Linked DNA regions of Verrucosispora sp. NA02020. The main gene of each other region encodes a partner of the protein of the gene in region 3 in a complex. Links are inferred from orthologs where the notes say so. Each region holds a gene or a part of one and is shown on either strand. Other genes may lie near its edges.

Evidence for each region.
Region 1: HUT12_RS24555 (region 3) and HUT12_RS08300 share a complex: the UniProt entries of both Bacillus subtilis proteins name them as parts of the possible RNA degradosome complex. The link is inferred for Verrucosispora sp. NA02020 from one-to-one orthologs.
Region 2: HUT12_RS24555 (region 3) and rny share a complex: the UniProt entries of both Bacillus subtilis proteins name them as parts of the possible RNA degradosome complex. The link is inferred for Verrucosispora sp. NA02020 from one-to-one orthologs.

What each region holds. Positions count from the first base shown.
Region 1 is NZ_CP054923.1:1,886,753-1,892,464, reverse strand. Bases 2,638-5,712 are described here. They hold HUT12_RS08300 (polyribonucleotide nucleotidyltransferase), read right to left. Parts: upstream 5,318-5,712; coding sequence 2,957-5,317; downstream 2,638-2,956. Other genes in these bases: rpsO (30S ribosomal protein S15), read right to left, coding at 5,544-5,712; HUT12_RS08305 (pitrilysin family protein), read right to left, coding at 2,638-2,805. Also shown: HUT12_RS08315 (GNAT family N-acetyltransferase), read left to right, coding at 1-232; dapB (4-hydroxy-tetrahydrodipicolinate reductase), read right to left, coding at 601-1,374; more of HUT12_RS08305, read right to left, coding at 1,444-2,637. UniProt on the Bacillus subtilis protein: Involved in mRNA degradation. Catalyzes the phosphorolysis of single-stranded polyribonucleotides processively in the 3'- to 5'-direction. Necessary for competence development in Bacillus subtilis.
Region 2 is NZ_CP054923.1:1,958,209-1,963,742, forward strand. Bases 1-2,897 are described here. They hold rny (ribonuclease Y), read left to right. Parts: upstream 1-514; coding sequence 515-2,281; downstream 2,282-2,897. Other genes in these bases: HUT12_RS08605 (amino acid ABC transporter permease), read right to left, coding at 2,352-2,897. Also shown: more of HUT12_RS08605, read right to left, coding at 2,898-3,344; HUT12_RS08610 (amino acid ABC transporter permease), read right to left, coding at 3,341-4,048; HUT12_RS08615 (glutamate ABC transporter substrate-binding protein), read right to left, coding at 4,072-4,950; HUT12_RS08620 (amino acid ABC transporter ATP-binding protein), read right to left, coding at 5,015-5,534. UniProt on the Bacillus subtilis protein: Endoribonuclease that initiates mRNA decay. Initiates the decay of all SAM-dependent riboswitches, such as yitJ riboswitch. Involved in processing of the gapA operon mRNA, it cleaves between cggR and gapA.
Region 3 is NZ_CP054923.1:5,527,164-5,535,196, reverse strand. Bases 2,997-5,755 are described here. They hold HUT12_RS24555 (6-phosphofructokinase), read left to right. Parts: upstream 2,997-3,741; coding sequence 3,742-4,770; downstream 4,771-5,755. Other genes in these bases: HUT12_RS24545 (DUF2203 domain-containing protein), read left to right, coding at 5,749-5,755; proC (pyrroline-5-carboxylate reductase), read left to right, coding at 4,840-5,658; HUT12_RS24560 (pyridoxamine 5'-phosphate oxidase family protein), read left to right, coding at 3,060-3,560. In the rest of the region: HUT12_RS24580 (adenylate/guanylate cyclase domain-containing protein), read right to left, coding at 1-1,069; HUT12_RS24575 (hypothetical protein), read left to right, coding at 1,250-1,447; HUT12_RS24570 (Crp/Fnr family transcriptional regulator), read right to left, coding at 1,527-2,219; HUT12_RS24565 (polyadenylate-specific 3'-exoribonuclease AS), read left to right, coding at 2,483-2,980; more of HUT12_RS24545, read left to right, coding at 5,756-6,099; HUT12_RS24540 (hypothetical protein), read left to right, coding at 6,548-6,688; HUT12_RS24535 (GNAT family N-acetyltransferase), read left to right, coding at 6,751-7,323; HUT12_RS24530 (NADPH-dependent F420 reductase), read right to left, coding at 7,375-8,033. UniProt on the Bacillus subtilis protein: Catalyzes the phosphorylation of D-fructose 6-phosphate to fructose 1,6-bisphosphate by ATP, the first committing step of glycolysis.

The sequences.
Region 1 (5,712 bases), 3.6 Mb from region 3 along the record:
CTGGGGCCGGCGCGGACACGGCAGCCGGCTGCTCGCCGCCAGTGTGGACCTGTGGCGGGAGTCTGGATTCACCCGGGCCGTCTCCTGGGTCTTCGAGGGCGACGAGGCGTCCCGGAAGTTCCTCGGCGCGGCCGGCTGGGAGCCCGACGGGGCGGGGCGGGCGCTGGACGTGGACGACATGCTGGTGCCGCAGCTGCGCCTGCACGTGGCGGTGCCCGCCGAGGCGGACTGAGCGGCCGTCGGACGGCCGGGGCTGCGGCAGCACCACGACGGAGATGTACTGCCACCCCGGTGCCTGTCGAGCTGAGAGCAGAGACGGATCACCGACGGCCGACTCGGCAGCGAGCAGCCAGCGACGGCTCGTCCGGCAGCGACGGATCACACGTAGCCGACCGACGGTGACGGGCAGCCGACGGTGACGGGCAGCCGACGGTGACGGGCGGCCGGCCGGGCCGCGATAGCGCAGACGGTTCAGCTCGACAGTGCCCGAAGCAGGGGTAGGACCCGGCCGCCTCGAACCGTCACGGCAGCCTCGGTCCGTCACGGCAACCCCGGTCCGGGAGGGGTCCGCGTCGGGCGTGGCGGCCGCCCGGGTCGGGCTCAGTCGAGCAGCGGGTCCAGGCCGAGGGTCAGACCGGGTCGGCCGGGCACCGCGCGGACGGCCAGCAGCACGCCGGGCATGAACGAGACCCGGTCGTACGAGTCGTGCCGGATGGTCAGCGTCTCGCCGGTGGTGCCGAAGAGCACCTCCTGGTGGGCGAGCAGGCCGGTGGCCCGGACCGCGTGCACGCGCACCCCCTCGACGTCGGCGCCCCGGGCACCGGGGACCTCGTCGGCGGTGGCGTCCGGCACCGGGCCCAGCCCGGCCTCGGCGCGGGCCGCCGCGACCAGGCGGGCGGTGTGCGTGGCGGTGCCGCTGGGCGCGTCGAGCTTGCGCGGGTGGTGCTGCTCGATGATCTCGACGGACTCGAAGTGCCGGGCCGCACGGGTGGCGAACTGCATCATCAGCACCGCGCCGATGCCGAAGTTCGGGGCGATCACCACACCCAGTTCCGGCCTGCCGCCGAGCCAGTCCCGCACCTGATCCAGCCGCTGCCCGGTGAAGCCGGTGGTGCCGACGACCGCGTGCACGCCGTGGTCCACGCACCAGCGCAGGTTGTCCATCACCACGTCCGGGGTGGTGAAGTCGACGACCACCTGCGCACCGGCGTCCGCCACGGCGGTCAACGGGTCGCCCTGGTCGACCGAGGCCACCAGTTCCATGTCGGCGGCGCCGTCGACGGCCCTGCACACCTCGAGGCCCATCCGGCCCCGGGCACCCAGCACACCGACCCGGATCGGCCCGGTCGCGCCCTTCTCCTGCTCGTCAGTCACGCGGCACAACCTATCCCAATCGGGACGCCGGCACCCCGGCGGTACGACGGCCGCACCCGGGCGGCCGGGTCAGGCGACGAAGTCCGAGTCGCCGAACGGGCCGACCACGGCCAGCGACATGGGTCGGCTGAGCAGGTCGGCGGCGAGTGCGTTGACGTCGTCGAGCGTGACCGCGTCGACCCGGTGCAGCAGTTCGTCGACGGGGACCAGGTCACCGTAGAGCAGCTCGCCCTTGGCCAGCCGGCTCATCCGTGAGCCGGTGTCCTCCAGGCCGAGCACGAAGGAGCCCTTGCTCATCCCCTTGCCCCGGGCCAGTTCGGCCTCGGTGACGCCCTGCGCGGCGGTACGCGCCAACTCGGCCCGGGTCAGCTCCAGCACCTCCTGCACCCGCCCCGGGGCGCACCCGGCGTACACGCCGAACAGACCGGTGTCGGCGTACTGGCTGGCGTAGGAGTAGACCGAGTACGCCAGGCCACGCCGCTCGCGGATCTCCTGGAACAGGCGGCTGGACATGCCGCCGCCGAGCAAGTTGTTGAGCACGCCGAGGGCGAAGCGTCGCTCGTCGAGCCGGTCGATGCCGGGGCAGCCGAGCACGACGTGCGCCTGCTCGGTCTCCTTCGCGTGGACGACCACGGTGGCGGTCTGGGTGCGTACCGCCGGGGTGATCGGCCGGTGCGACGCGGGCGTCGCCGGGTCGGTGTCGAGCGGACTGCCCTTGAGCGCCGACCGGACCAGCCGGACCACGGTCGCGTGGTCGAGGTTCCCGGCGGCGGCGATGACGATCTGCGGCGCGACGTAGCGGCGGCGGTAGAAGCTCTGGATCTGCCGGCGGGTCATCGGGGTGACCGTCTCGGCGGTGCCGGAGATCAGCCGGCCCAGCGGGTGGTCACCGTAGACGGCCCGGGTGAGCAGGTCGTGCACCTCGTCGCCGGGTTCGTCGTCGTGCATGGCGATCTCTTCGAGGATGACGCTCCGCTCGGTCTCCACGTCGGCCGGGTCGAGCACCGAGTCGGCGACCAGGTCGCACATCACGTCGATGGCCAGGGGCAGGTCCTCGTCCAGCACCCGGGCGTAGTAGCAGGTGTACTCCTTCGTGGTGAAGGCGTTGGTCTCGCCGCCGACCGCCTCGATCGACGAAGAGATCTCCAGGGCGTCCCGCTTGTGGGTGCCCTTGAAGAGCAGGTGCTCCAGGAAGTGGGCGGCGCCGGCCTGCGTGCCGGTCTCGTCCCGGGAGCCGACCGCCACCCAGATGCCGAACGAGACGCTGCGCATCGCCGGGATCGCCTCGGTGAGTACCCGCAGCCCGCTGGGGAGGACCGTGCGGCGCACCGTACCGCCCAGCGGGTCGTCACTCAACGTCCTGGTCACCGCGCGGGTGGCCGCTCCGGCGGACCGGGTGGTCGTGGCGGCCTGCCGGCCGCCCGAGGGCATCCCTCCCGGTCGCGCCGTGGGCAAGGACGAACGGCGGGTCCGACTCACGGCAACCTGCTTCCCAGTACGACGAGGGGTGGTGGATCACGAACCGGCCGGGCGACGGTGTCGCCCGGCCGGTCAGCGGTGCGGTACTAGCTACTGTCGGCGATCAGCTGTGCCGGGTGCGGCGCCGCGGACGGGAGTCCCCGTCGCCGCCGCCCTCGCCACCCTCCGGGCCACGGCCGCCCCGGTCGCCACCGCGCTCGCGGTCGCCCCGGTCACGCGGGCCACGGTCGCCCCGGTCACGGCTGGCCGGCCGCTCGCCACCGGCCTCGGCGGCCGGCGCCTCGGCGCCCTCCGGCCGGACCTTGTCCAGGTAGATCTTGCCGCGCTGGTCGACGTCGGCGATCTCGACCTCGACGCGGTCGCCGACGTTGAGGAAGTCCTCGACCTTGTCGACCCGCTTGCCGTCGCCCACCTTGGAGATGTGCAGCAGGCCGTCGCGGCCCGGCAGCAGCGAGACGAACGCGCCGAACGGCGCGGTCTTGACCACCGTGCCCAGGAAGCGGTCGCCCGTCTTGGGCAGGGTCGGGTTGGCGATAGCGTTGATCCGCTCGACCGCGGCCTGCGCCGACGGGCCGTTGGTGGCGCCGACGTAGATGGTGCCGTCGTCCTCGATGGAGATCTCGGCGCCGGTCTCGTCCTGGATGGCGTTGATGGTCTGGCCCTTCGGGCCGATCACCATGCCGATCTTGTCGACCGGGATCTTCACCGTGGTGACCCGCGGCGCGTAGTCGGACATCTCGGCCGGAGCCTCGATCGCCCGCTGCATCACGTCGAGGATGGTCTGCCGGGCCTCGTACGCCTGCTGGAGCGCGGCGGCCAGCACGTCCGACGGGATGCCGTCGAGCTTGGTGTCGAGCTGCAGGGCGGTGACGAAGTCCCGGGTGCCGGCGACCTTGAAGTCCATGTCACCGAAGGCGTCCTCGGCACCGAGGATGTCGGTCAGCGTCACGTACTGGGTCTTGCCGTCGACCTCGTCGGAGATGAGGCCCATGGCGATGCCGGCCACCGGCGCCCGCAGCGGCACACCGGCGGAGAGCAGACCCAGCGACGAGGCGCAGACCGAACCCATCGAGGTGGAACCGTTGGAGCTGAGCGCCTCGGAGACCTGGCGGATCGCGTACGGGAACTCCTCCCGCGACGGCAGCACCGGGATCAGCGCCCGCTCCGCCAGCGCGCCGTGCCCGATCTCGCGGCGCTTCGGCGAGCCCACCCGGCCGGTCTCACCGGTCGAGTACGGCGGGAAGTTGTAGTTGTGCATGTAGCGCTTGGACTTCTCCGGGGAGAGGGTGTCCAACGACTGCTCCATGCGCAGCATGTTCAGCGTGGTGACGCCGAGGATCTGGGTCTCGCCACGCTCGAACAGCGCCGAGCCGTGCACCCGGGGCAGCACGCCGACCTCGGCGCTCAACGGACGGATCTCGCGCGGGCCACGGCCGTCGATCCGGACCTGCTCCCGCAGCACCCGGCCGCGCACCTCGGACTTGGTCAGCGAGCGGAAGGCAGCCGACAGCTCCTTCTCCCGACCCTCGAAGCGCGGGCCGAGCTCCTCCTGCAGGCGGGCCTTGATCGCGTCGAGGGCCTCCTCGCGGTCCGCCTTGCCGGCGATCTGCAGGGCCTCGGCGACGTCGGCGCGAGCGAACTCGGCGACCACGTCGTACGCGTCGTCCTGGTAGTCCAGGAAGACCGGGAAGTCGGCGACGGGCTTGGCGGCCACCTCGGCCAGCTCGCTCTGCGCGCGGCACAGCTCACGGATGGCCGGCTTGGCGGCCTCCAGACCGCTGGCCACGACCTCCTCGGTGGGCGCCGGGGCACCGTCGGCGACCAGCTTGACGGTGTGCTCGGTGGCCTCGGCCTCGACCATCATGATCGCGACGTCGCCGTCGGCCAGGGCGCGACCGGCCACCACCATGTCGAAGGTGGCGCGGCTCAGCTCCTCGTGGGTCGGGAAGGCGACCCACTGGCCGTCGACGTGGGCCATCCGGGTGGCCCCGATCGGGCCGGAGAACGGCAGGCCGGAGAGCTTCGTCGACATCGAGGCGGCGTTGATCGCCACCACGTCGTACGGGTGCTGCGGGTCGAGCGCGAGGATGGTCTCGACGACCTGCACCTCGTTGCGCAGGCCCTTGACGAACGAGGGGCGCAGCGGCCGGTCGATCAGGCGGCAGGTGAGGATGGCGTCCTCGCTGGGGCGACCCTCACGGCGGAAGAACGAGCCGGGGATCCGGCCCGCGGCGTACATCCGCTCCTCGACGTCGACGGTCAGCGGGAAGAAGTCGAAGTGCTCCTTCGGCTGCTTGCCGGCGGTGGTGGCGGAGAGGACGACCGTCTCGCCGAGCTGGGCGATGACGGAGCCGGCGGCCTGACGGGCCAGCCGACCGGTGGAGAAGGTGATCTCACGGGTGCCGAACGAGCCGTTGTCGATCACGGCGGTGCGGACTTCGGTGCCGAGTTTGGTCTCGGTCATGGTGCGGCAGTACTCCTTCGCATCGGGGGCCACGACGCGGGAGCTGTACGGACGGCCGGTCTTCGATCGAAGCGCCCGGTACCACCGGCGAGATGCCGGGGCCTCCGGAGGCCACTACCGGAGACCGGTACGCCGACGGCTCCCCTTGTCTCAGGTGCGCGCGGCCCGTGTCTCGGGTGGGACGCGGACGGGGGGAGCAGCCCGTCGGGCCGCTCCCCCCGTCACGTCACCGACGCAGACCGAGTCGCTCGATGAGCGACCGGTAGCGGTTGATGTCCTTCTTCTGCACGTAGTTGAGCAGCCGACGGCGACGGCCGACCAGCAGCAGCAGCCCACGGCGGCTGTGGTGGTCGTGCTTGTGCACCTTCAGGTGCTCGGTGAGCTCGGCGATCCGC
Region 2 (5,534 bases), 3.6 Mb from region 3 along the record:
TGGGTGACTTCTCTCCGTCCGGGTGGTTTGATCATGACTTCTTGACCGGAGGGCGTTGGAGTCCTAGCCTCGCCATAAAGGCTCACATTGCCCGACCGGCGCAGGCTAAGCGCACAACATAGATCTCGTAACAGAACAGCATCACTTTGGCCGGTTTCGCCGGCTGCATACGTCGACCGGACAGGCCGGTCCGGATCGGCGTGACAACTGCACCCGGCCCGCCGACGGTCCCCGTGACCTCGTCGGCGGAGGAAGCCATCCCACGGCCAGGCGCTCCGGTCGGGCGTCCAGAGCCGTAGGAGCGTGTCCACCGGCATGCTGCTGCGGCGCGACGTTCAGGGGAGGCGCGCCATGTCGAGGCGGTACGGGTCCATCGGGTGGCCGGCATGAGCGGGGGAGCGGGCGCACCCGCCGAGGCGGGGGCCACCGACGACGGTGAGCAGAGTCCGGGGTCGCCGGGGAAGCCGACGCCCCGCGTCGCGGCGACCGGTGACGCAGCCCGGGGGGCCGCCGGATGAGGGGCCTGGACGTGGTGCTCCTGGTCGCCGTCCTGTTGCTGACCGTGGTCGTGCTCGGTGCGGCCTTCCTCGGGTTGCGGGTGCTGCGCGGCATGCAGTCACGCCCCGCGCCGGAGGATCCCGCCTACATCGCGGAGAAGGACCGTCGGGAGCAGTCGCTGGCGGCGTTGCGGACCGCCGCCGACGAGGTGAACAGCACCATCGACGTGGCCAAGTCGGCGGCGTCCGCCGCGCGCGCCGAGGCGGCGGGGGCCAAGGCGGAGGCGAAGTCGGCCCGAGCGGAGGCCCGCCGGGTGCTCGACGACGCCCGCGCCGAGGCGGACGCCGTACTGGAACGGGCGCACAAGCAGGCCGAGGCGGACGCCGAACAGTTGCGGACGGCGGCCCGGCGCAGCGGTGAGCGGGAGGTGGCGGTGCTCGCCGCGACCACCCGGGAACAGGCCGCCGAGGTCGAGCGGCGGGCGACCCGGATGGACGAGCGGGAGCGGCTGCACACCGAGGAGGTGGAGCGGCTCGCCGAGCGGGAGCGCCAGCTCACCGCCGCGAATGCGGCGTTGGCGGCTCGTGAGGCGGCGCTGGCGGTCCGGGAGACGGAGTTGACCGAGGCGGAGAACCAGCGGCGTCGGGAGCTGGAACGGGTGGCCGGACTGACCGCCGACGCGGCCCGGACCGAGCTGGTCGAGGCGATCGAGACCCAGGCCAAGCGGGAGGCCGCGCTGCTGGTGCGGGACATCGAGTCCGACGCCCGGTCGACGGCCGAGCAGCGGGCCCGGCACATCGTGGTCGACGCGATCCAGCGGGTGGCCAGCGAACAGACCGCGGAGAGCGTGGTCAGTGTGCTGCACCTGCCGGGCGACGAGATGAAGGGCCGGATCATCGGCCGGGAGGGCCGTAACATCCGGGCCTTCGAGTCGGTCACCGGCGTCAACCTGATCATCGACGACACCCCCGAGGCGGTGCTGCTCTCCTGCTTCGACCCGGTACGCCGGGAGGTGGGCCGGTTGACCCTGGAGAAGCTGGTGCTCGACGGCCGGATCCACCCGCACCGGATCGAGGAGGTGCACGACCTGGCCCGCCAGGAGGTCGACCAGCTCTGCCGGCGGGCCGCCGAGGACGCCCTCGTGGAGGTCGGGATCACCGAGATCCACGACGAGCTGATCACCCTGCTCGGGCGGCTGCGCTACCGCACCTCGTACGGGCAGAACGTGCTCAAGCACCTGGTGGAGACCGCGCACATCGCCGGGGTGATGGCCGCCGAGCTGCGCCTGGACGTGCCGTTGATCAAGCGCTCGGCGTTCCTGCACGACATCGGCAAGGCGCTCACCCACGAGGTGGAGGGCAGCCACGCCATCATCGGTGCCGACGTGGCCCGCAAGTACGGCGAGAGCGAGGACGTGGTGCACGCCATCGAGGCGCACCACAACGAGGTGCCGCCGCAGACCGTCGAGGCCGTGCTCACCCAGGCCTCCGACGCCTGTTCCGGCGGACGGCCGGGGGCACGGCGGGAGAGCCTTGAGGCGTACGTGAAGCGGCTGGAGCGGATCGAGGAGATCGCGGCCGGCAAGCAGGGTGTGGAGAAGGTCTTCGCCATGCAGGCGGGCCGGGAGATCCGGGTGATGGTCAAGCCCGACGACGTCGACGACATCGGCGCGGCGGTGCTGGCCCGCGACGTGGCCAAGCAGGTCGAGGAAGAGTTGACCTACCCGGGGCAGATCCGGGTGACGGTGGTACGCGAGTCCCGGGTCACCGAGATCGCCCGCTGACGCCGATGGCCGGTCGGTGGCTTCTCGCCTCCGACCGGCCATCCGGTTCGTGTGGTGCTCCTGATCGAGGTCAGGTGGCCGTGCCGGCGACCGCCACGTCCTGGCCGAGGCCCGGCTCTGCCCGGCTCGGGGTCGCGTCGTCCTTCGGCGTGTTCTTGATCGTCCGACGGCCCTGGGCGAGGCGGCGCTGGGCGTACTCGGCGAGCTTCGACAGCAGGTAGTTGACGGCGATGTAGATGACGCCGACGACGAAGTACACCTGGATCGGGTTGTCCAGCACCTGGATGACGAAGCTGCTCTTCCGGAGCACCTCCTCGTAGCTGATGATGAAGCCCAGCGAGGTGTCCTTGAAGACCACGACGAGCTGGCTGATCAGCGCCGGGAGCATGATCCGGAACGCCTGCGGCAGCAGGATCATCCGGGTCGCCTGGAACGAGGTCAGACCGATCGCGTCGGCCGCCTCGCGCTGGCCGCCGGGCAGGCCCTCCATGCCGGAGCGGAGGATCTCACCGATGACCACACCGTTGTAGATGGTCAGGCCGATCACCAGGTACCACAGGATGCTGCCCAGGTCCACGCCGAGCACCGGCAGGCCGCTGGCGCAGAAGAAGATCGTGATGACGACCGGCAGTCCCCGGAACACCTCGACGAAGAACTTGGTCACGCCGTTGAGCACCCAGCTCAGCCCGCGTACGGCCAGGGCCACCGGCGGCGCCAGGGTGGTGAAGCGACGGCGCATCAGCGCCTTGAGCTGCACCCGCAGGATGGCGAGCAGGGTGCCGAAGACCAGCGAGCTGACGATGGCCAGCGCGGCGGCGATCAGCGTGGCCTGGAAGCCCTGGCCGAGCTGGGTCCACACCTGGCCGAAGACCTCGTTGCTCGGGTCGATCAGCGGTCCCCACTTCTCCATCGCGAACTGCTCACGCTCGTCGAGCGGCTTGTACACGAGGAAGTAGGCACCGGCGACGGCCGCGACGGCGGCGAGCACGCTGGAGATGATGGTGACCCGACGGGCGCGCGGACCGGGGGCGTCGTAGAGGACCGACATCGTCTGGTTGCTCATCGGGCCACCGCCTGCCGGCGCTCGATCCGGTCCAGCATCAGGCCGAGGGGGACCGTGAGGATCAGGTAGCCCAGGCTGATGCCGATGAAGACGGGGATGATCGGCAGGCCACCCACACTGGTGAGTGCCTGGCCACTGGCGGAGAGGTCTCCGGCGACGCCGAAGAAGCCGGCCAGCGCCGAATTCTTGATCATGGCGATCAGCACGCTGCCGAGCGGCACGATCGCTCCTTTCCATGCCTGGGGCAGGACGACGAAGCGCAGGTTCTGCGTGAAGGTGAGCCCGATGGCCCGAGCCGCCTCGGCCTGGCCGCTCGACACACCGTTCACACCGCTGCGGACCGCCTCGGCCACGAAGGCGGCCGTGTAGACGCTCAGCGCGATGAACGCGAACCGGAAGTAGGGGAGATCGGTGCCCATGCGCTGGAAGATCGCGTCCAGCCCCGGGATCCGGAGGAAGTCGGCGTTGGACCCGAGTGCCGGGAGACCGAACGCCGCGAAGAACATGACAATCGTGAGTGGACAGTTGCGCAGCACCGTGACATACGTTCCGCCGAGCCACCGCAGTGGCGGCACCGGCGAGATCCGCATGACGGCCACGAGAACGCCGAGGATCAACGCCCCCGTGGCCGACAGGATGCAGAGCTGAAGAGTGACAAAGAATCCACTGCGAAAGACGTCGAAATTGTCGACGAGGACGTTCACGAAATCACCCTTCAGCTAAGGGATCAGTAGCGGTCGACGGTCGGGATCTTCGGGTCGGTCGAGTCGACCTTGCCCGCGGTGTTCTTCCAGGCCTCCAGGTAACGGCCGTCGGTGAAGGACGCCTCGAGGGTGTCGTTCAGGAAGGTGCGGAAGTCGTTGTCGCCCTTCTTGAGGCCGATGCCGTACGGCTCCTCGGTGAAGGTCTCACCGGCGAGCTTGAACTGGCCCTCGTTCTGCGACATGTAGCCGGTCAGGATCACGTTGTCCGTGGTGATCGCGTCCACCTGGCCGCCCTTGAGGGCGTCGAGGCACTTGGTGTACACGTCGAAGACGACGAGCTGCTCGGCGACGTTGCTCAGGTACGGCTCGATGTTCTTGGCCGGGGTCGAACCCTGCACCGAGCAGATCTTCTTGGTGGTCGTCTTGAACGAGTCGGGGCCGGTGATCTCGTTCTCGTCGGCCCGGACCAGGATCGTCTGGCCGGCGATGTAGTACGGCCCGGCGAAGTCGATCCGCTCCTTGCGGGTGTCGTTGATCGTGTAGGTCGCGATGACCAGGTCGACCGCCGACTCCTCGATCCGCTGCTCGCGGACGGCGGACGGGGTCTCGACCCACTCGATCTTGCTCGCCGGGATGCCCAGCTCGGCGGCGATGACCTTGCCGACCTCGACGTCGAAGCCCTGCGGGTCGCCGTCGAGGCCCTTGAGGCCGAACAGCGGCTGGTCGAACTTGGTGCCGATCTTGATGGACTGGGCCTTGTTGAGGCGCTCCATCGTGCTGCCGGCGGCGAAGTCCTTGGTCTCGCCGGTGGCGGCGTCGTCGGCGTCGTCCCCGCCGCAGGCGGTCATGCCGAGGGCGAGGGTGGCTGCCGCGGCAACGGCCGCTATGCGCTTAATACGCATTTTTCATCTCCTTCTGCGACAAAGCTCCGCCGCCGGGGGGACGGCGTGCTCGTATTCGGTCGGACTAGTGAGTGAGGATCTTGGAGAGGAAGTCCTTGGCCCGGTCGGTCTTCGGGCTGGCGAAGAACTCGTTCGGGGTGGACTCCTCGACCAGCTTGCCGTCGGCCATGAAGATGACCCGGTTGGCGGCGTGCCGGGCGAAGCCCATCTCGTGGGTCACCACGACCATGGTCATGCCGTCACGGGCCAGCGAGGTCATCACCTCCAGCACCTCGCCGACCATCTCCGGGTCGAGTGCGCTGGTGGGCTCGTCGAAGAGCATCGCCTTGGGCTGCATGGCCAACGCCCGGGCGATCGCGACGCGCTGCTGCTGACCGCCGGAGAGCTGGGCCGGGTACTTGTCGGCCTGGTTGGCGATGCCCACCCGGTCGAGCAGGGCCAGACCCCGCTCGCGGGCCGCCGCCGGCTTCTCCTTGCGCACCTTGACCGGGCCAAGGGTGACGTTCTCGAGGATCGTCTTGTGCGCGAAGAGGTTGAAGGACTGGAACACCATCCCGACCTCGCTGCGCAGCTTCGCCAGGGCC
Region 3 (8,033 bases):
CGGCGCTGGTGGCCGGATCGGTGTCCAGGATGCCCGCCTCGGCCTTGACGACGTCGGCCAGCGCGGCGAACGTGACGTTCTCCCCGAACGGCGGGCAGCGGCCGATCCGCCAGGTCAGCGGCTCGTCCACCAGCCGGCCGGTGTGCCGGTGCAGCTCGCGTACCAGCCGGCTCTTGCCGATGCCGGCCCGGCCGAAGACGGTGACCACCTGCGGGCGGCGGTCGCGCAGGCTGCGGTGCAGCGCGTTGACGAGCATGCCCAGCTCGTGCTCGCGGTCGATCAGCGGCGTGGTGTCCGGCTCCCGGTCGGTGGCCTGCTGGCGTACCGCGGACAGGGCCAGCCAGACCTCGGTCGGTGCGGACCGGCCGCGCAGCGTGACCGGGGGCTGCTCGTCGTAGCGGATGGTGTCCCGGGTGAGCGCGTGCGTGGTCCCGTCCACCAGCACCCCGCCGGGCGGGGCGACCGACTGCAGGCGGGAGGCGGTGTTCACCACGTCGCCGGCGACGATCGCCTGCCCGCCGTCGCGGGCCGCCGCCACGTCGACGAGCGCCTCACCGGTCGCCACCCCGACCCGGAAGCGCAGGCCGTCGGTGCCGGTGGGGGTGAACCGGGTCAGCACCCGTTGCAGCTCCAGACCGGCGCGGACGCAGCGCAACGCGTCGGTCTCGGTGGCCACCGGTGCGCCGAACAGGGCCATCACCGCGTCGCCGATGTACTTCTCCACCACCCCGCCGTACTGCCCGACCACCCGGCGGGCGGCGGAGAAGAACCCGGTCTGCATGCCCCGGACCAGCTCCGGGTCGGCCCGCTCGACGTACGGCGTGAAATCGATCAGGTCGACGAAGAGGACGCTGACCCGGCGGCGGTCCTCCTGGGGGAGCGGGGCGGGGCGGTCGCTGCCGGCCCGGGGCGTGCCGCAGGAGGTGCAGAAGGCCACGTCGGCGGCGAGCGGGTTCAGGCAGTGCGGGCAGACGGCGCCGAGCTCCGCACCGCAGCCACCGCAGAAGCGGTCGCCGTCGGCGGCGGTGCGTCCACAGCGATCACACTGTGCGGCGATGACACCCTCCACTGGCGAGCCCCCGACGCCCGGGGGCGCAGGTCCGAGTATCGCTGCCCGGTGGACTGTCGGGTACCGGGCTGTTGGCTTGTGGACACTCCTCCGGGCGGTCCGACGCGTACCGAACGGCTAGATTCAGGCAGCCGATCAAGTGGACACGCTGAGCAGGGGGACAGCCTCATGGTGTACGTCATGTTGAAGAGTGACTGGACCGACGGTAACGGAGTCACCCATCCGGCCGGTGACTCGGTGGACGTGGACGCCGCGACCCTCGCGCTCCTGCAGGCGCAGGGCATCGTCGGCGAGGTGCCGGGGTCGGGCAAGGACGGCACCGACTGGGCCGGTCCGGGCGGTACGGACTGGGCCGGTCCGGGCAGCACCAAGCCCTGACCTGGACGGTGCACGGGCGGGGCCGGGGACGATCGTCCCCGGCCCCGCCCGTTCGTCGTGCCCGCGTCGTCGCGCTGGGTCAGCGGTCGCTCATGCCCGCCCGGCGGCGCAGGGCCGGCACGTCGGTGACGACGATCCGTCGACCCTCGGTACGCAGCCAGCCACGGTTGGCGAAGGACCCGATCGCCTGGTTGACGCTCTGTCGTGAGCCGCCGGCCATCTCGGCGAGCTGGCTCTGGTTCAGCTCGATGGTGATCATCGGAGCCTGACTCTCCCCGGCGAGCCGGACCAGCGTCTTGGCGACCCGACCGGGCAGGTCGAGGAAGACGTGGTCGGCGTTCTGCTCGGTGAGTCGGCGGATGAGCGCGCCCAGCGAGCGCATCACCGCGTCCAGGATGCGCGGATTGGAGTGCACCAGCTCCATGAAGGCGCCCCGGGACAGGGCGAGGGCGGTGCAGTCCTCGATCGCCTCCGCGGACGCGGACCGGGTGGAGGCGTCCAGCAACGAGACCTCACCGAGAACGTCCGGCGGTCGGATCACCGACAGCACGGCCCGTTCGCCGGTCGGCGCGGTGCGGAACACGGCCACGGCACCCCGTCGCAGCACGATGAGCGACTCGCCGGGGTCGTTCTCCACGAACAGCAACTGACCCTTGCGATACGTCCGGGGCACCGCAGCGGCGATGACCCGCTGACGCACCTCCGGCTCCAGCCCGGCGAACATCTCCACACCCGTGAGCGCGTCGCCCGGCTCCGGCAGGCGCATCTCCACGGCCCCACCCCTCCCCGGTAAAGGACCAAACTCGCTCACCGGGTGAGCCTGGCGGCCCTTGACGAGGTGTTCTGACACCCGTGCGGCGTCCGGCAGCGGTACACATCAGATCATGACGGTCCGGTCGCTTGCTGTACACCCCTCAAATCACTTCCGTGACAGCTTCGAGCTGCGGATGTCCCCCAATCGGGACGATTGGAAACGCTCCCGGGGTGGGTGACCCGGTCGAGCGGCCCCGTCGGGCGTCGGCGAGGATGGCGGGGATGGCCTACCGCTACTTCTACGACTGCGAATTCATCGAGGACGGCCGGACCGTCGAGCTGGTCTCGATCGGCGTCGTCGACGAGTACGACCGCGAGTTCTACGCGGTCTCCACCGAGTTCGACGCCAGCCGCGCCGTGCCCTGGGTCCGCCGCAACGTGCTGGACAAGCTGCCCTCCCCGGCGGACCGGGCGTGGCGCTCGCGGGAGCGCATCCGCGACGAGCTGTACGACTTCCTGGTCGAGCCGATCCGCGACCGGCCCGGCGAGGAACTGGAGCTGTGGGCCTGGTACGCCGCGTACGACCACGTGGTGCTGGCGCAGCTCTGGGGCGCCATGCCGGCCCTGCCCCGGGAGATCCCCCGCTACACCAAGGAGCTGCGACAGCTCTGGGACGAGCGGGGGCGGCCACGGTTGCCGAACGCCGACGCGGCCCGTCACGACGCCCTGGTCGACGCCCGGCACAACCTGGCCCGCTGGCGGGCGATCACCGGTTCGTAGCGCCGGTGTCCCCGCAGTGCGGTCGATCGGTGGTTTGGCCCGTTCTGCCCCGGGCATCGGTGTGGCCAACGGTGCCGAGGTGAGGGAGCGTGACGAGGTGTTGACCGTCCGGGACGCCCGGCGCCGGATCACCGAGTTGATCAGGGCGGCCGAAGTCTGCACGCTCACCACGACCTCCCTCGACGGCCGGCTCGTCGGCCGTCCGATGGCGCTGCAACGCGCGGACTTCGACGGCGAGTTGTGGTTCTTCGCGGACGCCGGGTCGTCGACCGTCCGCCAGTTGCGGGTCAACGCGGAGGTGGCGGTGGGCTTCCACGACCCGGACGGGCGGGTCTGGGTGTCGATGTCCGGTACGGCCCGGGACGACTACGACCGGGCGCGGGCCGAACGGTTGTGGCACCCGGGGCTCACCGGGTGGTTCCCCGACGGGGTGGCGACGAGCGGTTTGACGCTGATCGCGGTGCACGTCACCGAGGCCCGGTGCTGGGACGCCCGGGACGGCCGTTCGGTCGGCCTGCTGGGGCAGGGCGGCTCGGGCTCGGGCGGTGGTCCGGCGTCCGCCGGTGACGATACCTGCTGACTGGCGGTGACGACGCTTACTGGCTGGTAACCGGGGCGCGGTGTGAGGTGGGCCGGTGCGGCGACTACAGTTCGGGGGGACGGCCCGCCCCGGGCCGGCAACGGTGCCGAGGTCTGACCTGACACTTATCCTGGGGCTTGATCGGGCTTGACCGAATTGCTCCCAGGAGGATGAGCGGATCATGCGTATCGGCGTGCTCACCGGCGGCGGCGACTGCCCGGGTCTCAACGCGGTCATCCGGGCGGTGGTCCGTAAGGGCGTCGCCAGCTACGGCCATGAGTTCGTAGGGTTCCGGGACGGCTGGAAGGGCCCGCTGGAGGGTCTGTCCCGTCCGCTGGGCATCGCGGAGGTCCGGGGGATCCTGCCGCGCGGCGGCACCATCCTCGGCTCCTCGCGGACCAACCCCTTCAAGATCGAGAACGGCGTCGAGCGGATCAAGGACAACCTGGCCGCACAGGGCGTCGACGCGTTGATCGCCATCGGCGGCGAGGACACCCTCGGTGTCGCCACCAAGCTGCACGAGCTGGACGTCAAGGTCATCGGCGTGCCGAAGACCATCGACAACGACCTCGGCGCCACCGACTACACCTTCGGCTTCGACACCGCGGTGAACATCGCGATGGAGGCGATCGACCGGCTGCACACCACCGCCGAGAGCCACCACCGCACCCTGGTCGTCGAGGTGATGGGCCGGCACGCCGGCTGGATCGCCCTGCACGCCGGCCTGGCCGGTGGCGCCAACGTGATCCTGCTGCCGGAGCGGCAGTTCGACGTCGAGCAGGTCGCCGGCTACGTCGAGAAGCGCTTCCAGCACCAGTACGCCCCGATCGTCGTGGTCGCCGAGGGAGCCCAGCCGCTGGAGGGCCAGATGGTCCTGCAGAACCAGGAGCTCGACTCGTTCGGTCACGTCCGGCTCGGCGGCATCGGCCAGTGGCTGGCCGAGCAGCTGGAGGCCAAGACCGGCAAGGAGGCCCGCACCGTCGTGCTCGGGCACATCCAGCGCGGTGGCACGCCGACCGCCTTCGACCGGGTGCTCGCCACCCGGCTCGGCCTGCAGGCGATCGACGCCGTGCACGAGGGTGACTGGGGCAAGATGGTCGCGATGCAGAGCACGGACATCGTCCGCGTCCCGCTCGCCGACGCCACCCGCGAGCTGAAGACCGTTCCGCTGGAGCGGTACGCCGAGGCCGAGGTCTTCTTCGGCAGCTGATCGTCGTCCCGACGTCGCGGCGGACCAGCAGGTCCGCCGCGACGCCGGCTCCCGAAGGGGGTACGTCAGGTGTCAGCCGGGGTGCACACCGTCGCGGTGATCGGCGCGGGCAAGATCGGCGAGCTGATGCTCTCCGGCCTGCTGCGGTCCGGCTGGCCGGTGGACCGGCTGCTGGCCACCGCCCGGCGGCCGGCACGCGCCGAGGAACTCGCCGCCCGCTACGGCGTCCGGGTGGTGGACAACCTCACCGCCGTCGACGAGGCCGACGTGCTCGCCGTCTCGGTCAAGCCGCAGGACGCCGCCGCCCTGCTGGACGAGATCGGGCCCAAGGTGCCCGCCGAGAAGCTGGTCATCTCGCTCTGCGCGGGCCTGCCCAGCAGCTTCTTCAGCCGCCGGCTGCCCGAGGGCACCCCGGTGGTCCGGGTGATGACCAACACCCCGGCCCTGGTGGACCAGGCGATGACCGCCATCTCCGCCGGGGCGCACGCCACCGGCACACACCTGTCGCTGGCCGAGGAGATGTTCACGCCGCTCGGCGCGACGATCCGGGTGCCCGAGACCCAGCAGGACGCGGTCACCGCGCTCTCCGGCTCCGGCCCGGCGTACTTCTATCTGCTGGTCGAGGCGATGACCGACGCCGGCATCCTGCTCGGCCTGCCCCGGCAGGTGGCGCACGACCTGATCGTGCAGACCGCGATCGGCTCGGCGGTGATGCTGCGGGACTCCGGCGAACATCCCGTGAAGCTCCGCGAGGCGGTCACCTCACCCGCCGGCACCACCATCTCCGCCATCCGAGAGCTGGAGAACCACGGCGTACGCGCGGCGCTGCTGGCCGCCCTCGAAGCGGCCCGCGACCGGGCCCGCGAGCTGGCCGCCCAGGCCGAGTGAACGGCACCGCCGGTACGCGGTGACGACGCCCCGGCGGCGCAGGTCGGCAGCGGGCTCCTTCCGGCGACCGGCGTGCCGCATACTGTCGCGGTGTTCACACTCGCCCAGGCCCGGCACCTGGTAGCCACCCTGCGTCCCCGCATCGACGAACTGATCCGGGTCCGGGCCGACCTGGCCGAGTTGCAGACCGACCTGGCCTCCCACGGGCTGAGCGCGCTCGGCGGGCGCGCCGAGGTGAAGGCGCTGGAGGCCCGGCTGCACGCCACACTCGACGACATCCGGCAGCACGGCATCGAGATCAAGAGCCTCGCGCCGGTGCTGCTCGACTTCCCCGGCGAACGGGACGGCCGTCAGGTGCTCTGGTGCTGGTTGGAAGGCGACAGCGACGTGCGCTGGTACCACCGCGCCGACTGCGGCTTCGCCGGCCGCCGCCCACTGTGACCGGTGTGGCCCGGGCACGCCGTTGCCGGAGGCGTCTGCCCCAGCTCGCGCACATGCCATCGTCGACAGTGGTTGGTCATCGACCAGGGTGGACGAAACGGCGGCTGTTCGGTGGCGGTGTGTGCCGATGTGGGCGTTGCTCGCGCGGTAAGGCCGCAGGCGTCCGGGCGGTCGGCCCTTCTGCCGCCAGAGAAGCCGCCGAGTTCGCCGGAGCTATCGTTATTTCGTTTCGGTGGCTGGGGGCAGGACCAGGCTGGCTGGAGGACCTTGTGACGGTGGTGCCCGCAGGCGGGCTGGAACCCTGCGGTGAGGAGCTCCGGCGTTTCGCTCGGCGACCGCTCCGAGGACGGCGACTGCAACTCATCGTCGACGGGGCAGAGCCGGTCGACGTGCCAGAGGTGGTGAGCGAGGCTCTCGCCGTTCCAGTCGCCGCCTCGCACTGCATGACGTGCTCGCGTACAAGGAACGGCGGTCGAGGGCGCGTCGTGAGGCGTTGGACGAGTTGACCGCGGACGCGATCGACACGGGCGTCTACGACGAGGCGATCAGGCGCGGCCGCCAGTCGTCAGATGATCAACTCGGCGCGTGACCGGCCCTGCTTGGCCCCCGGCCCACACGGACCGTCGCGACGCAACGAGTGGAGGCACCTTGATGTTCGCCATCGCCCTGACCGGGGACGCGCAACTGCGTCCGCTCGATCCGTGGCACGCCGAGGAGTTCCTGGCCAACCTCGACCGGGCCCGGGAGCACATCGCACCCTGGGTGGGGCCGTCCTTCGTGGCGAGCGACCTGGACGGGGCGCGGCAGGTGTTGCAGCGCTACGCGGACCGGTGGGCCCGGGACGGCGGCGGGATCTGGGGGATCTGGCTCGGCGACCGGCTGGTCGGCGGGGTACTGCTGGTGTCGTTCGACGCGGCGACCGGGGTCTGCGAGGCGGGCTGCTGGCTGGAACCGGCAGCCGAGGGGCGCGGCCTGGTGACCCGCGCGGTCGAACGCATCATCGACTGGGCATTGGTCGAGCGTGGCCTGCACCGGGTCGAGTGGCGTACCAACGCGGGCAACGTGCGCAGCATCGCGGTGGCGCGTCGGCTCGGGATGCGGCGCGACGGCGTACTCCGGGAGGTGTTGTCCCGTCCGTCCGGGCGGGTCGACCTGGAGGTTTGGTCGGTGCTGGCGCCGGAGTGGCGGGCCCGCCGCGAGGGCGCGGCAGCTAGCGACGGATGAACCTGGAGCCGGGGCCGCCACCCGTGCCGGCGGCCGGCGGGGGCTGACGGGTCAGCCGGCCTGGGCCAGCGCCGCGCGCAGCTTGTCAGCGTCGCCGGGGGCCTCCTGCTGCCAGTTGGCCGGGTCGGCGGAATAGACCGTGCCGTAGGCCGGGGTGTCCGGCTGGAACCGCCAGCTCTCGGCGAGGGCGCCGGCGTCCACCGCGTCGTAGCCGATGCGGTCGAGGAACGCGGTGACGACGGCCTTGGCCTCGGCGTCGTCCCCGGCGATGGGCAGCGCGCTGCGGTCGGCCGCGCCGGCCGGTCGGGCCAGGGAGGACAGGTGCCTGAAGTGGATGTTGTTGAACGCCTTCACCACGCGCGACTCGGGCAGGTGACGTTGCAACAGCTCGCTGCTGGTGGCGGTGCCCTCGTCCAGTTCAGGGAACCGGCCGTCGCGCTGCGGATAGTAGTTGTTGGTGTCGATGACGACCTTGCCGGCCAACGGCGCGACCGGCACCGACCGGTACGCCTTGAGCGGGATGGTGACCACTACCAGGTCACCGGCCTCGGCGGCGGCGTCAGCGGTGCCCGCGCTGGCACCCGAGCCCAACTCGTCGACCAGGTCGGTCAGCGTCTCCGGTCCGCGCGAGTTGCTGACCACCACCTCGTACCCGGCGGCCACCGCCAGCCGTGCGACGGTGCCCCCGATGTGTCCGCTCCCGATCAGAC